Regions from separate parts of the Streptomyces sp. NPDC055013 genome, predicted to be linked through region 1. Evidence: riboswitches for the same ligand, from Rfam matches in the RefSeq annotation. Region 1 holds a riboswitch; each other region holds the start of a gene.
What was found. Region 1 has a riboswitch for cobalamin ahead of ACWGDB_RS07545 (CoA-acylating methylmalonate-semialdehyde dehydrogenase). Riboswitches for the same ligand answer to the same signal wherever they lie in the genome.
Positions count from the first base shown of each region.

Region 2: it holds a riboswitch for cobalamin, as region 1 does, so the genes downstream of both, ACWGDB_RS29325 (cobalamin biosynthesis protein) here and ACWGDB_RS07545 (CoA-acylating methylmalonate-semialdehyde dehydrogenase) in region 1, are expected to answer to the same signal.
Region 3: it holds a riboswitch for cobalamin, as region 1 does, so the genes downstream of both, ACWGDB_RS34570 (ribonucleoside-diphosphate reductase subunit alpha) here and ACWGDB_RS07545 (CoA-acylating methylmalonate-semialdehyde dehydrogenase) in region 1, are expected to answer to the same signal.

Region 1 is NZ_JBSGVW010000004.1:270,783-275,256, reverse strand. It holds gene ACWGDB_RS07550 (ABC transporter ATP-binding protein) at 1-1,020, shown strand, start outside; cobalamin riboswitch at 1,093-1,266, shown strand; gene ACWGDB_RS07545 (CoA-acylating methylmalonate-semialdehyde dehydrogenase) at 1,487-3,010, shown strand; gene ACWGDB_RS07540 (acyl-CoA dehydrogenase family protein) at 3,016-4,164, shown strand; gene ACWGDB_RS07535 (enoyl-CoA hydratase/isomerase family protein) at 4,161-4,474, shown strand, end outside.
Region 2 is NZ_JBSGVW010000028.1:76,381-80,854, forward strand. It holds gene cobN (cobaltochelatase subunit CobN) at 1-436, opposite strand, end outside; gene ACWGDB_RS29320 (cobyric acid synthase) at 433-1,944, opposite strand; gene ACWGDB_RS29325 (cobalamin biosynthesis protein) at 1,941-2,882, opposite strand; cobalamin riboswitch at 2,985-3,125, opposite strand; gene ACWGDB_RS29330 (hypothetical protein) at 3,242-3,463, opposite strand; gene ACWGDB_RS29335 (anion permease) at 3,516-4,474, opposite strand, start outside.
Region 3 is NZ_JBSGVW010000039.1:31,899-36,372, reverse strand. It holds gene ACWGDB_RS34570 (ribonucleoside-diphosphate reductase subunit alpha) at 1-1,918, opposite strand, end outside; cobalamin riboswitch at 2,043-2,182, opposite strand; gene ACWGDB_RS34565 (ATP-binding protein) at 2,424-4,474, shown strand, end outside.

The DNA of each region.
Region 1 (4,474 bases):
GTGCTGCTCACCGCGCTCGCCCTCGTCGACACGGGCAGCCTGCGCACCGAGCAGGTCCCCGTCGCGGCCGTCCTCGGCGCCTTCGCCTTCCTCCCGCTGATGACCCTCGTCGACACCTGGCGCGAGCTCGCCGCCATCCGAGCCGCGGCCGTGCGACTCACCGAGATCGTCACCGCCGAGCCGGACGTCACCGACCAGACGACCGACGAACCCGCACCCACGGAGCGCATCGACGCCACGGTCGCCTTCGACGGCGTCCGCTTCCGCTACCGCCCGCAACTCCCGGACGCGATCAGCGACATCACGTTCACCGTCTCCGCCGGCACCACGGTTGCCCTCGCGGGCCACTCCGGCGCGGGAAAGAGCACCTGTGCCTCCCTCCTTCAGCGTCACTGGGACCCGGCCGCCGGTTCGATCACCATCGGCGGCCACGACCTGCGCACCCTGCCGTTGCCCCAACTCCGGCGCCTCGTCGCCGCGGTCCCCCAGGACACCTATCTCTTCAACCTGAAGATCAGCGACAACATCCGCCTCGCCCGTCCCGACGCCACCGACGCCGACGTCGAGAAGGCGGCCCGTGCCGCCCACGCCCACGACTTCATCACGCGCGACCTCCCCGACGGCTACGACACCCTCGCCGGAGAACGCGGCAGCCACCTCTCCGGCGGCCAGCGCCAGCGCATCGCCATCGCCCGCGCCCTCCTTGCCGACACCCCGGTCCTCGTCCTCGACGAGGCGGTCTCCAACCTGGACGCGGAGAGCGAGGCGGAGGTCGACCAAGCCCTGCGCGCGGCCCGCGCCGGCCGTACGACCCTCATCGTCGCCCACCGCCCCTCCACGCTCGCCACCGCTGACACCGTCGTACTCCTCGAAGAGGGGCGGATCGTGGACGTGGGTCACCACCACGATCTGCTGGCGCGCTGCCCGGGCTATGGGGCATTGCTCCACCCTGAAGGGCAAGGGACCGAACCGGACGGGACGTTGCACGAAGAGCATCCCGCAGGGTGCAATCAGCCCTAGGATTCGAGGACTTCGCGCCCGGGCCGCCAAGGTCCGCACAACACTGGATTTACTAGGACGTCCAACTATATATTCGAGAGGTAAGCCCGCGGTGCAGGGAAGCCGGTGTGAATCCGGCGCGGTCCCGCCACTGTGACCGGGGAGTACGCCGTCGAGCAGAACGCCACTGACGAGCTGGATGTCGGGAAGGCGGACGGCGCGCGCTGATCCGGGAGTCAGGATACCGGCCGTGGGATGTTCCGTGTTGTCCACGAGGATGGAGCTGACACGCATGGCACCGGTGTGCATCCACGACTCCGGCGGACCCGCCCGACCAGCCCGACGGCTTGTCGCGCGCCCGGCCGTCACAGCCTGACGGTCCCCTCGCCATACGCGATCTCGCGCAGCCTTCCCGCACACACGCCACCGCGTCCGTGTGCGGTGGCGCCGCGCGCCATCCCGGATCACCTGACGAGAGCAGGCACCCATGGTCCGCGTACAAGACCACGCCCCCGTGCGTGAGTTGACCCACTTCATCGGCGGCAAGCACACCCCGGGAACCTCGGGGACGTTCGGCGATGTGTACGACCCCAACACCGGCGAGATCCAGGCCCACGTGCCCCTCGCCACCCGTGCCGAGACCGAGGCGGCGATCGCCGACGCGGCGCAGGCGCAACAGGCGTGGGGGGAGTGGAACCCGCAGCGCCGCGCCCGCGTGTTCCTCCGGTTCCTCCACCTCGTCGAACAGGAGAAGGACGCGCTGGCCCGGCTGCTGTCGTCCGAGCACGGCAAGACCATCGCCGACGCCCACGGTGACCTCCAGCGCGGGCTGGAGGTGGTCGAGTTCGCCGCCGGCATCCCGCACCTCCTCAAGGGCGAGTTCACCGACAACGCCGGCACCGGCATCGACGTCCACTCCCTGCGCGCACCTCTCGGCGTGGTCGCGGGCATCACCCCGTTCAACTTCCCCGCGATGATCCCGCTGTGGAAGGCCGCCCCGGCGCTGGCATGCGGAAACGGCTTCATCCTCAAGCCGTCGGAGCGCGCCCCGTCCGTCCCGCTGCGACTGGCCGAGTTGTTCCTGGAGGCCGGTCTGCCGCCCGGCGTCCTCAACGTCGTCAACGGCGCCCGGGAGACAGTCGGCACCCTGCTCGAAGACCCCCGTGTCGCCGCCCTCGGCTTCGTCGGCTCCACGCCGATCGCCGCGCACGTCTACGCCACCGCAGCCGCCCACGGCAAGCGCGCCCAGTGCTTCGGCGGTGCCAAGAACCACATGATCGTCATGCCGGACGCCGATCTCGACCAGGCCGTGGACGCCCTCATCGGCGCCGGATACGGCTCGGCGGGTGAGCGCTGCATGGCGATCTCGGTCGCCGTGCCGGTCGGTGAGGACACCGCCGATGCGCTGGTCGCCCGCCTCAAGGAGCGCATCGGCAGCCTGCGGATCGGCCGCAGCGACGACCCCGAGGCCGACTTCGGGCCCCTTGTCGGGCAGGACGCGCTCGACCGGGTGCGCTCCTACGTCGACCTCGGCGTCGAGGAGGGCGCTGAACTGGTCGTCGATGGAAGGAACTTCGTCCTTCCCGGTCACGAGAACGGCTTCTTCGCCGGTGCCTCCCTCTTCGACCGGGTCACCCCCGCGATGCGCATCTACCAGGAGGAGATCTTCGGGCCGGTCCTGTCCGTCGTCCGCGCCGCCGACTACGAGGAGGCCCTGCGCCTGCCCAGCGAGCACCTCTACGGCAACGGCGTCGCGATCTTCACCCGGGACGGCGACACGGCCCGCGACTTCACCCGGCGCGTGAACACCGGCATGGTCGGCGTCAACGTGCCCATCCCGGTTCCCGTCGCCTACCACACCTTCGGTGGCTGGAAGCGCTCCGGCTTCGGCGACCTCAACCAGCACGGCCCGGACGCCATCCGCTTCTACACCCGCACGAAGACGGTCACCTCGCGCTGGCCCGCAGGCCTGAGGGAAGGCGCGAGCTTCACGATCCCCACGATGGGCTGAGCGACATGACCAGCACCTTGCTCACCGAGGACCAGCAGGCCCTCGTCGAGACCACCCTCGACTTCGCCCAGGACCACCTCGCCCCGCACGCCCTCGACTGGGACCGTGACAAGCACTTCCCCGTCGACGTGCTCCGCAAGGCCGCCGGGCTCGGCCTCGGCGGCGTCTACGTCCGCGAGGAGTCGGGCGGCTCCGGCCTCACCCGCGCCGACGGCGTGCTCGTCTTCGAGACCCTGGCCGCCGGCTGCCCCTCCATCGCCGGTTACCTGTCCATCCACAACATGGTCGGCTGGATGATCGACCACTACGGCGACGCCGCGCAACGCGAGCGCTGGCTGCCCCGCTTGTGCGCCATGGAAGACCTGGGCAGCTACTGCCTCACGGAACCCGGAGCGGGCTCGGACGCCGCCGCCCTCACCACGCGTGCGGTTCGCGACGGCGATCACTGGGTGCTCACGGGGGTGAAGCAGTTCATCTCCGGCGCGGGCGTCTCCCAGCTCTACCTCGTGATGGCCCGTACCGGAGGCGAAGGCGCTGACGGCGTCTCCGCGTTCGTCGTCGACAAGGACGACGCCGGTCTCTCCTTCGGGCCGAACGAACGCAAGATGGGCTGGAACGCCCAGCCCACCCGTCAGGTGATCCTCGACGAGGTACGTCTGCCCGCCGACCGGCTGCTCGGCGCCGAGGGCCACGGCTTCCGGATCGCGATGAACGGCCTCAACGGCGGCCGGCTCGGCATCGCCGCCTGCTCCCTGGGCGGTGCCCGCAGCGCACTCGACCGCAGCCTGTCCCACCTCGCCGACCGGGAGGCGTTCGGAGCGCGCCTCCTAGACGCGCAGGCCCTGCGCTTCCGCCTCGCCGACATGGCGACCGAACTCGCCGCCGCCCGCGCCCTCGTACAACAGGCCGCCCAGGCCCTGGATCACGGGGACCCGCAGGCGCCGTACCTGTGCGCCATGGCCAAGCGCTTCGCCACCGACACCGGGTACTCCGTCGCCGACGGGGCGCTCCAACTGCACGGCGGCTACGGCTACCTGAGCGAGTACGGCGTCGAGAAGATCGTCCGCGACCTGCGGGTCCACCAGATCCTGGAAGGAACCAACGAGATCATGCGTGTCATCGTGGCCCGCGGCCTGACGGAGGCGTTCGGATGACCGGCACCGAGGACGCCGTCCTGCTCCACACGAAGGGCCGTGCCGCCCACATCACCCTCAACCGGCCGAAGGCCCTCAACGCCCTCACCCACGCCATGGTCCGACGCATCGACCAGGCGCTCACGGAATGGCAGCACGACCCGGCCGTCGAGACCGTCGTCATCGCCGGCGCGGGGGAGCGCGGACTGTGCGCGGGCGGCGACATCCGTGCCATCCACGACGACGCCCGAGACGGTGACGGCTCCGCCACGGCAGCGTTCTGGCGCGACGAGTACCACCTCAACGCCCGGATCGCCCGCTACCCCAAGCC
Region 2 (4,474 bases), on a different contig from region 1:
GCTCACCATGGACGCCGAACTCCGGCATCTTCTGCGGCTCGACGAACCCCTCGCCCGTCAGCAGCACGGTGTCGGAGAGGAACCGCGCGAGTTCGGTGAGGTTGGCGGGCCCGCCCTCGACGAGATACCTCAGCGCCTCGGCCACCACACCGGCCGGGACGGACGACTCGGCCATCAACTCCGCGTCCGGGACGGCCTCGCCGCCGAGCAGCACCGTCGGGATGCCCGAGGCCTTCAGCGCGGCGAGCCCGTCCTCCCAGGCCCGCTTGCCGCCCAGCAGACGTACGACGGCGATGTCCGAGCCCTCGATGAGCGCGGGCAGTTCCTCGGTGACGTCCACGCGGGTCGGATTGCCGATCCGGTACGAGGCACCGGAAGCGGCCCTGGCCGCCAACAGGTCCGTGTCGGCGGTCGACAACAACAACACAGTGCTCATGCGGGCGCTCCCGGTGGAATGAAAGGCAGTCCTTGCGGCGCGCCCGACTCGATGAGCCGACGGAGCGCGTCCGTGTCAGCGTGCTGTTCGATCAGGTCGCCGAGCCGGTCGAGCTGTTCCTCGCGCAGCGCGGCGAACGACGTGTCGGGGGCCGGCACGAAGCGGCGGCCCGCGGCGGCGGCCACCTCGCGCAGGAAGGCCCGCCGGAAACCGTCCGACTCCAGCGAACCGTGCCAGTGCGTGCCCCAGGTCTGGCCGACCCGGCAGCCGTCGAGGAAGGCTTCCCCGCCATGGATCTCGGCGACCCCGTGGTGGATCTCGTACCCCGCGACGTGCGCGCCGAGGGCCTCTCCCTCCGGCCGGGTGAGGGTCTTCTCGCGGGCGAACCGCACCCGCACGGGCAACACACCGAGCCCCTCGACATGGCCCCGCCGGCTCTCGACCTCGTCCTCGATGTGCTCGCCGAGGACCTGGAAGCCGCCGCAGATGCCGAGGACGGGCCGGCCTTCGGCGACCCTGCGCTTCAGGGCCTCCGCGAGCCCCCGCTCCCGCAGCCACTCCAGCGCCCGGACCGTCCCCCGGGTCCCCGGGACGATGACGAGATCGGCGTCCGCCAGCTCCTCAGGCCGGTCCACGAACCGCACGACGACGCCGGGTTCGGCGGCCAGGGCGTCGACGTCGGTGAAGTTGGACATGAGCGGCACGGCACAGACGGCGATCCGCAGCACGTCCTCGCCGAGAGGCGGAGCGACGTTCGACTCCCGGACGGTCCCGCGCAGGGACACCCGCAGCCCGTCCTCCTCGTCGATGCCCAGGCCGTGCTGGAAGGGGAGGATGCCGTAGGTGTGCCGTCCGGTGAGGCCGTGCAGCATGTCGATCCCCGGCTCCAGGAGGCTGACGTCGCCGCGGAACTTGTTCACCAGGAATCCGGCGACGAGCGCCTGATCCTCGGGCGAGAGGAGGGCGACCGTCCCGAAGAAGGAGGCGAACACGCCCCCGCGGTCGATGTCACCCACCACCAGCACGGGCAGCCCGGCGTTGCGGGCGATCCCCATGTTGACGATGTCGGTCCGCCGCAGATTGATCTCGGCCGGAGAGCCGGCCCCCTCACAGATCACCGCGTCATACGTGCCCCGCAACTCGGCGAGACAGTCGAGCACGGTCCCCAGCAACTGCTGCTGCCGCCCGCCGTGATAGCCGCGTGCGCTCAGCTCACCCACCGGCTTGCCCAGCAGCACGACCTGACTGCTCTGCTCCCCACCGGGCTTGAGCAGCACGGGATTCATCAGCGCGGTCGGCTCGACCCGGCACGCCTGTGCCTGCATGGCCTGCGCCCGCCCGATCTCGGCGCCCTCACGCGTGACGAACGAGTTGAGGGACATGTTCTGCGCCTTGAACGGCGCGACCTTCACTCCCTGCCGCACCAGCCACCGGCAGATCCCGGCGGTGACGACGCTTTTGCCGGCGTCGGACGTCGTGCCGGCGACGAGGAGACCACCGCCCGTCATGAGGTACGCCCCTTCGCGATGCGGCGCGCGGCGACACAGACGCCGAGCGCCAGCCAGCCGACGCGCTGCGACAGCCGTACGGCCCGTTCGATGTCCTGCGTGCCGACGGCCCGCCCGTCCCCGTTCAGCACGGGCCGGTGCTCGACCCGTCCGCCGTACGACAGCGTCCCGCCCAGCCGGACCCCGAGCGCCCCCGCGAAGGAGGCCTCCACGGGCCCCGCGTTGGGGCTCGGGTGCTGGGCGGCATCGGCGCGCCACGCTCGTACCGCCCCACGGGGGTCACCCCCGGCGACGGCGGCGAGTACGGCGGTCAGCCGGGATCCCGGCCACCCCGCCACGTCGTCGAGCCTCGCCGAAGCCCAGCCGTAGCGCCGGTACCTGGGCGACTTGTGCCCCACCATGGCGTCGAGCGTGTTCACCGCCCGGAACCCGACCAGCCCGGGAACGCCTGCCACGGCGCCCCACACCAGCGCCCCCACGACCGCGTCGGAGGTGTTCTCGGCGACGGACTCCACGACCGCCCGCGCGATCCCGTCCGCGTCCAGTGCCTGCGGATCCCGCCCGCACAGATGCGGCAGCCGGGCACGTGCCGCCTCGACGTCCCCCGCTTGCAGTGCCTGCCCGATCACCCGGGCCTCCCGGGCGAGCGAAGTCCCCCCGACGACCGCCCAGGTGGCGGCGCCGGTCAGCGCGACGGAGGTGGCGGGGGACGTACGTGCGAGACGAGCCGCGGCGGCACCGAGCGCCACGGCGCCACCGGCGCACACAGCGGTGTGCACCGCACCGAAAGCGCGGTGGTCGCGCCACAGGACCCGTTCCACGGCGGCGGCGGTCCGCCCGAACACGGCGACCGGATGCCCCCGGCGAGGATCGCCGAGCAGCAGATCACCGAGAAGTCCGGCGGCGGCGCCGTACGCGAAGACGCGATCGGCACGCATCGGGGTCAGCCGATCGTCGAGTCAGACGAGGGTCCGGTTCTGCATGTCGATCGGCAGGCGAGCATCGCGTTATGTCCTCACTCAGGGTGTCCGCGCCCTGGTTCGACGAGATCGGCGGTGAGAGTTCCTGGCTCCCGGGGGCTATCTACCCCGGTGACAGTGGCGGGACCGCGCCGGATTCACACCGGCTTCCTCTCCTGCCGCCGCACATGGCTCCGGCAGTCCACCACGGGGTTGGAACGGCCGTCAACTTGCCGTTGACCTGCGAAGGGAGAGTGTGCGAAGGCCCACACAGCAGTGAGGTGCGGGACGGTGATCCGTCCCGCACCTCGGGTGTTTCAGGTGGTGCGCGTCGTGCGTCAGGCCACGATCAGATAGATGCCGTACGCCACTGCCGCCGCGCATGCCGCGAAGCACGCGTACGCGCCCGTGACCGCGAGAGAGGCCGAGTCGCCCTGCGCCACGGCCCGTTCGCGTCGCGACAGGCCCGCGATGCCGAGGGTGAACAGACCCACCAGGGCCACGGTCACCACGAGGCTGACGCCGAAGACGGAGCCGAGTGCCGCCCAGTCGATCTTCATGCTTCTGCTTTCTTGAGTGAGTGAGGGGGAGTGACTGGAATGACCGGGTGCGTCAGACGGAGGCCTTCGAAGGCTTCGGCTCCGAGGACTGGGCCGGGATGGTGGCCGTGAGCTCCTCGGTCGCCGTGCCCGCGGGCGGCGGGGTAACGGCGGCCATGGCCGTGGTCACCACGCCGGCCGGCTCGTCGGACTCGTTGACGTTGGTGTGGTCGATGACCTCGCGGCGGGAGATCTTCCAGATCGCGGCGCTGGAGGCGACCAGGAAGACCGCGACGACGGCCGTGCCCCAGGCACCGAAGCCCGTCACGTACTCCGCGATCGCGCCGACCAGTGCGGCGGCCGGGAGGGTCAGGCCCCAGGCGACGAACATGCGGGTCGCCGTCGACCAGCGGACCACGCCGCCCTTGCGGCCGAGGCCCGCGCCCATCACCGCGCCGGAGACGGAGTGCGTGGTGGACAGGGAGAAGCCGAGGTGGGAGGAGGCCAGGATGACGGTGGCCGCGCTGGTCTGGGCGGCGAAGCCCTGCTGCGGCTGAAGGTCGGTCAGGCCCTTGCCCATGGTGCGGATGATGCGCCAGCCACCGAGGTAGGTGCCGAGCGCGATGGCCACGCCCGCGGAGAGGATGACCCACATGGGCGGGTCGGAGTCGGGCGCGAGGGTGCCGCCGGCGACCAGGGCGAGGGTGATGATGCCCATGGTCTTCTGCGCGTCGTTGGTGCCGTGGGCCAGGGAGACCAGGCCGGCCGAGGCGATCTGGCCGGCGCGGTAGCCCTTCTTGGCGGACTCGCCGTCGGCCTTCTTGCCGAGCGAGTAGGTCAGGCGGGTGGCCAGCAGCGCGGCGATTCCCGCGACCAGCGGGGCGGCGATCGCCGGGATCAGCACCTTGGTGACGAGCGCGTCGCCGTGGACCGCGCCGACGCCGGCCGAGGCGATGGTGGCGCCGATCAGACCGCCCATCAGGGCGTGCGAGGAGCTGGAGGGCAGGCCCACCAGCCAGGTCAGCAGATTCC
Region 3 (4,474 bases), on a different contig from region 1:
AGAGCGTCTCGCGCTTGAACAGGTTGGAGACCTGCGGCTCGATGCACTCGTAGACACCGGCGATCGACGCGATGGTCGCGGTGGGCGCGATGGCGAGGAGGAGGGAGTTGCGCATGCCGGTGGTGGCGATACGGCTGCGCAGGGCAGCCCAGCGCTCCGGCCAGGTCAGCTCGACACCGTAGTGGTCGGGGTGCAGGACACCCCGGGCGGTACGGGTCTTCTCCCAGGCCGGCAACGGTCCGTTGCGCTCGGCGAGGTCGGCGGAGGCCTCGTAGGAGGCGAGCATGATGCGCTCGGCGATCCGGGTCGACAGGGCTTTCGCCTCGGCCGAGTCGAAGGGCAGGCGCAGTTTGAAGAAGACGTCCTGCAGGCCCATGGCGCCGAGTCCGACCGGCCGCCACTTGGCGTTCGACCGGCCCGCCTGCTCGGTCGGGTAGAAGTTGATGTCGACGACCCGGTCGAGGAACGTGACGGCCGTGCGGACGGTGGCGTCGAGCCGCTCCCAGTCGATGTCGCCGGTCATCGTGTTCACGAAGGCGCCGAGGTTGACCGACCCCAGGTTGCAGACCGCCGTCTCCCCGTCGTCCGTGACCTCCAGGATCTCCGTGCAGAGGTTGGAGGAGTGGACGACATGGCCCGGCAGGGCCGTCTGGTTGGCGGTGCGGTTGGCGGCGTCCTTGAAGGTCATCCAGCCGTTGCCGGTCTGCGCGAGGGTGCGCATCATGCGGCCGTACAGGTCACGGGCGGGAATGGTCTTCTTCGCGAGCCCGGCCGCCTCGGCCTTGCGGTACGCGGCGTCGAACTCGTCGCCCCACAGGTCCACGAGATCCGGCACGTCCGACGGCGAGAACAGCGACCACGGCTGGTCGGCGTTGACCCGGCGCATGAACTCGTCCGGGACCCAGTGCGCGAGGTTCAGGTTGTGCGTACGGCGGGCGTCCTCACCGGTGTTGTCGCGCAGCTCCAGGAACTCCTCGATGTCGGAGTGCCAGGTCTCCAGGTACACCGCGGCCGCGCCCTTGCGCCGGCCGCCCTGGTTCACCGCGGCGACCGAGGCGTCGAGGGTCTTCAGGAACGGGACGATGCCGTTGGAGTGACCGTTGGTGCCGCGGATCAGCGAACCCCGGGAGCGGATACGGGAGTACGACAGCCCGATGCCGCCGGCGTGCTTGGAGAGGCGGGCGACCTGGTGGTAGCGGTCGTAGATGGAGTCCAGCTCGTCCTTGGGGGAGTCGAGGAGGTAGCAGGACGACATCTGGGGGTGCCGGGTGCCGGAGTTGAAGAGGGTGGGGGAGGACGGGAGGTAGTCGAGGCGGCTCATGAGCCCGTAGAGCGCGGAGACTTCGTCCACCGACCGGGCGGTGTCGTCCTCGGCGAGACCGGCGGCGACGCGCAGCATGAAGTGCTGGGGCGTCTCGACGACCTTGCGGGTGATGGGGTGCCGCAGGAGGTACCGGCTGTGCAGGGTGCGCAGGCCGAAGTAGCCGAAGCGGTCGTCGGCGTCGGTGTCGACCAGGGCGTCGAGGCGGGCCGCGTGCAGCCGCACGAACTCGGCGGTCCGGTCGGCGATGAGGCCCTCACGGTGTCCGACCGCGACCGATCCGGTGAAGGACGTCACGCCCTGCGAGGCGGCCTCGGCGGCGATGGAGAGGGTCAGCAGCCGGGCGGCGAGCCTGCTGTAGGCGGGGTCCTCGGAGATCAGGCCGGCCGCCGCCTCGGTGGCCAGCTCGCGCAGCTCCGCCTCGTCCGCGAACGCGGACCGGCCGCGCAGCGCGGCGGCGGCGACCCGGCCGGGGTCGGCGTCGGCGAGGTCGGCGGTCAGCTCGGTCAGGGTCCGCAGCAAGGCGGTTCCCGGAGCGTCCTCGTCCGTGGGGACGGTAGGAACGGCTGAGGCCGGGTCTGCTGGCGCGATGGTCACGTGGGGGCTCTCCCTCGCTCGGCACGGGGGCCTCGGCGAGGGCAGGGGGCAGCACACGAGCGCACACGGCGTCGCGTCCACCGGCCCATTCCACGAGGCCCGGACGTCGGGCGCACCGGCCGGGTGGCCGGGCGCGCTGTCGGCAGGTCCTCGGACTGACTCCTGCGCACGCCGGTCCTGGGAACAGACATGCACAAGTACACCGTTGCGGGACAGTTCCGGATTCGCACCGGATTCCCCTGCGGCGACAGCGAGCATGAGCATACATCTTGTGCTCACCCGCCACGCCACCCCCAGATGTTGTGTCGTGCTGGTTTCAGAGCGTCAACTTGTAGGTGAGGAGAGTGATGTCGGCGAGTATCCGGATCTCGACCCTCGCCGGGGCGCGCATGCCGGCCATGGGGCCGCCGGGTTGCGGGGAGTTCCGGGAGTGCTTCCATGGAGATAGGTGTCGGCGCCCCGCGGTCGCTCCGTTTCGAGAGTCCTTCTCGGAAGGAGACGAACGATGACGAGGGTCGTGCGTCGCCCGCCCGGCAAGAAGCGGCCGCGCGACGCGCCGATGGCGACGCTGGCTCCGAGACGGGCGGGCACCTGGGTCAGGCAGGGGTTCGTGGGCCACTGGCACCGGCTGATGATCCGCCTGGAGGCCCGCGGCGGCACCACCCGCCCCAGGAAATGGCGCCGGTGGTTCACCTACACCAACGTCACCCGGGCCATCTGGACGGTGGCCGCGCTCGCCCTGTTCGCCTGGGTGGTGGAGGGCCTGTACATCCTGATCTCGAGCAACACGACCGGCTTCGAGCGGTGGCGGCAGGGCAACCCCGGATTCGAGACGGTCATGCGCTTCGTCGGCCCGGTGCTCGCCGCGTCGATCGCCGCCACACTCTTTCTGTTCTGGTGGTACCGCTGGACCAAGCGGCGCTATCTCGCCAAGGCACGGGACGACCCCCACCGACTGGTGCTCACCGCAGGCCCGGACACCGCCGAGATCGTGGGCCGCGAGGAGATCGCCCAGGTCATCGCCGAACGGCTGCGGGAGCGCGCCACCCGCCGGCCCTATCTGCTGGTCGGCGGCGTCGGTGTGGGCAAGACCGCCGTCCTGGTACGCCTCACGGAACTGCTGGCGGAGCAGAACGCCGTACCCGTGCCGATCCGGCTGCGGGACGCGAACGGCGGCACCGACCTGAACTTCGAACGCATGGCCAAGCAGCGCTTCACCGAAGAGGCACCCCGGGGCATCCTCGCGCGCGGCAAGACCGAGCGGGTCTGGCAGCAACTCCTGGCCGACGACAAACCGGTCGTCATCGCCGACGGACTGGAGGAGGCTCTCCTCGGCGACGGCCTCGAACAGCACCGGGACAACATCATCCGGCGGGCCATCGAGCGCGCCCACGAGGAGAAGCTGCCCCTCGTCATCGCCTCCCGTCCGCACAGCCCGCTGGAGAGCACCCCGGCCGCGATCGTGGAGCTGGAACCGCTCAGCGAGGAGGAGGCCCTGCGGTTCGTCCAGGCACGCGTCCCGGAGACGGACGAACGCCGCGTGGACTGGATCGTGGAGACGGCGGAGGTGACCGAGTCGCCGGTCTACCTCCAGATCGCCCGCGAACTGCACCGCCACGGCGCCCTGGAGCACGACCGGCCCGACAACGACCCGCAGCACATGAACACCCGCAGCCGCGACCGCGGCATGCTGCGGCTGTGGCTGCTGGAGACCTGGGACGAGGCGCTGTGCCAGGGCAGGCTGCGCCGGGACGTCGCGCTGAGCCGGCAGGAACGCCGCGACGCCCTCGAAGTGGTCTCCGCCCTGGCCTGTCTGGGACTGCTCCAGGACAAGCTGGAGGTCGGCCTCGGAGAGCTGCTCGACTCGGACGTCCACCCCGGTCCGATGCGACGCGCGCAGGCCCGCGCCGAGCACCTGTGGGCCGGCGGACGCGCCTTCGACCGGTACGGCAGGCGCGGGAACGTCTTCTCCGAGTGGCACCGGCAGCAGATCTGGGACGTGCTGTGCCGGCGGATCGGCCCGGACGAGAGGAAGCGGTTGCGCGGCGGCAACATGGACCAGTGCCGCGCCGCCCTCGCCCGGATCGCACGCAATGCGGACAGGCTCGGACTGGTGGAGGGCTTCGAGCGCAAGGTCCGTTTCCCGCACAGCATCATCCAGGCCTACTTCGGCTATCGCGTGCTGCGGCAGCTGGGCGAGCGGGGCGCCGGCGAGCTCGTCGAGCATGTGCTCCAGCCGCCCGGGCCCAGCCGTGAACTGCTCATGGCCCTGGTGCTGTTGTCGCGCCGCCGTGCGGCGACGGTCCGGGCCCGCCGGGAAGGTGTACGGGCCGAGGTGACGAAGGAGGTCGAGGAACGGCTCCGCCGCTCACGGGTGCGGGGGCACACCCTGGCCCACCGGCTCTGCAGGGCCGCTGAACGCCGCACGGACGATCCGAAGGCGCTCGACCTCTACGCGGCCGCCGTGGAGATCGAGAGCGTGGAGGACGTTCCGCGGCTGCTGGGCGACATCCTGGGCGACGTGCGCAGGACGTGGGCCGGTTTCAAGGGTGACCG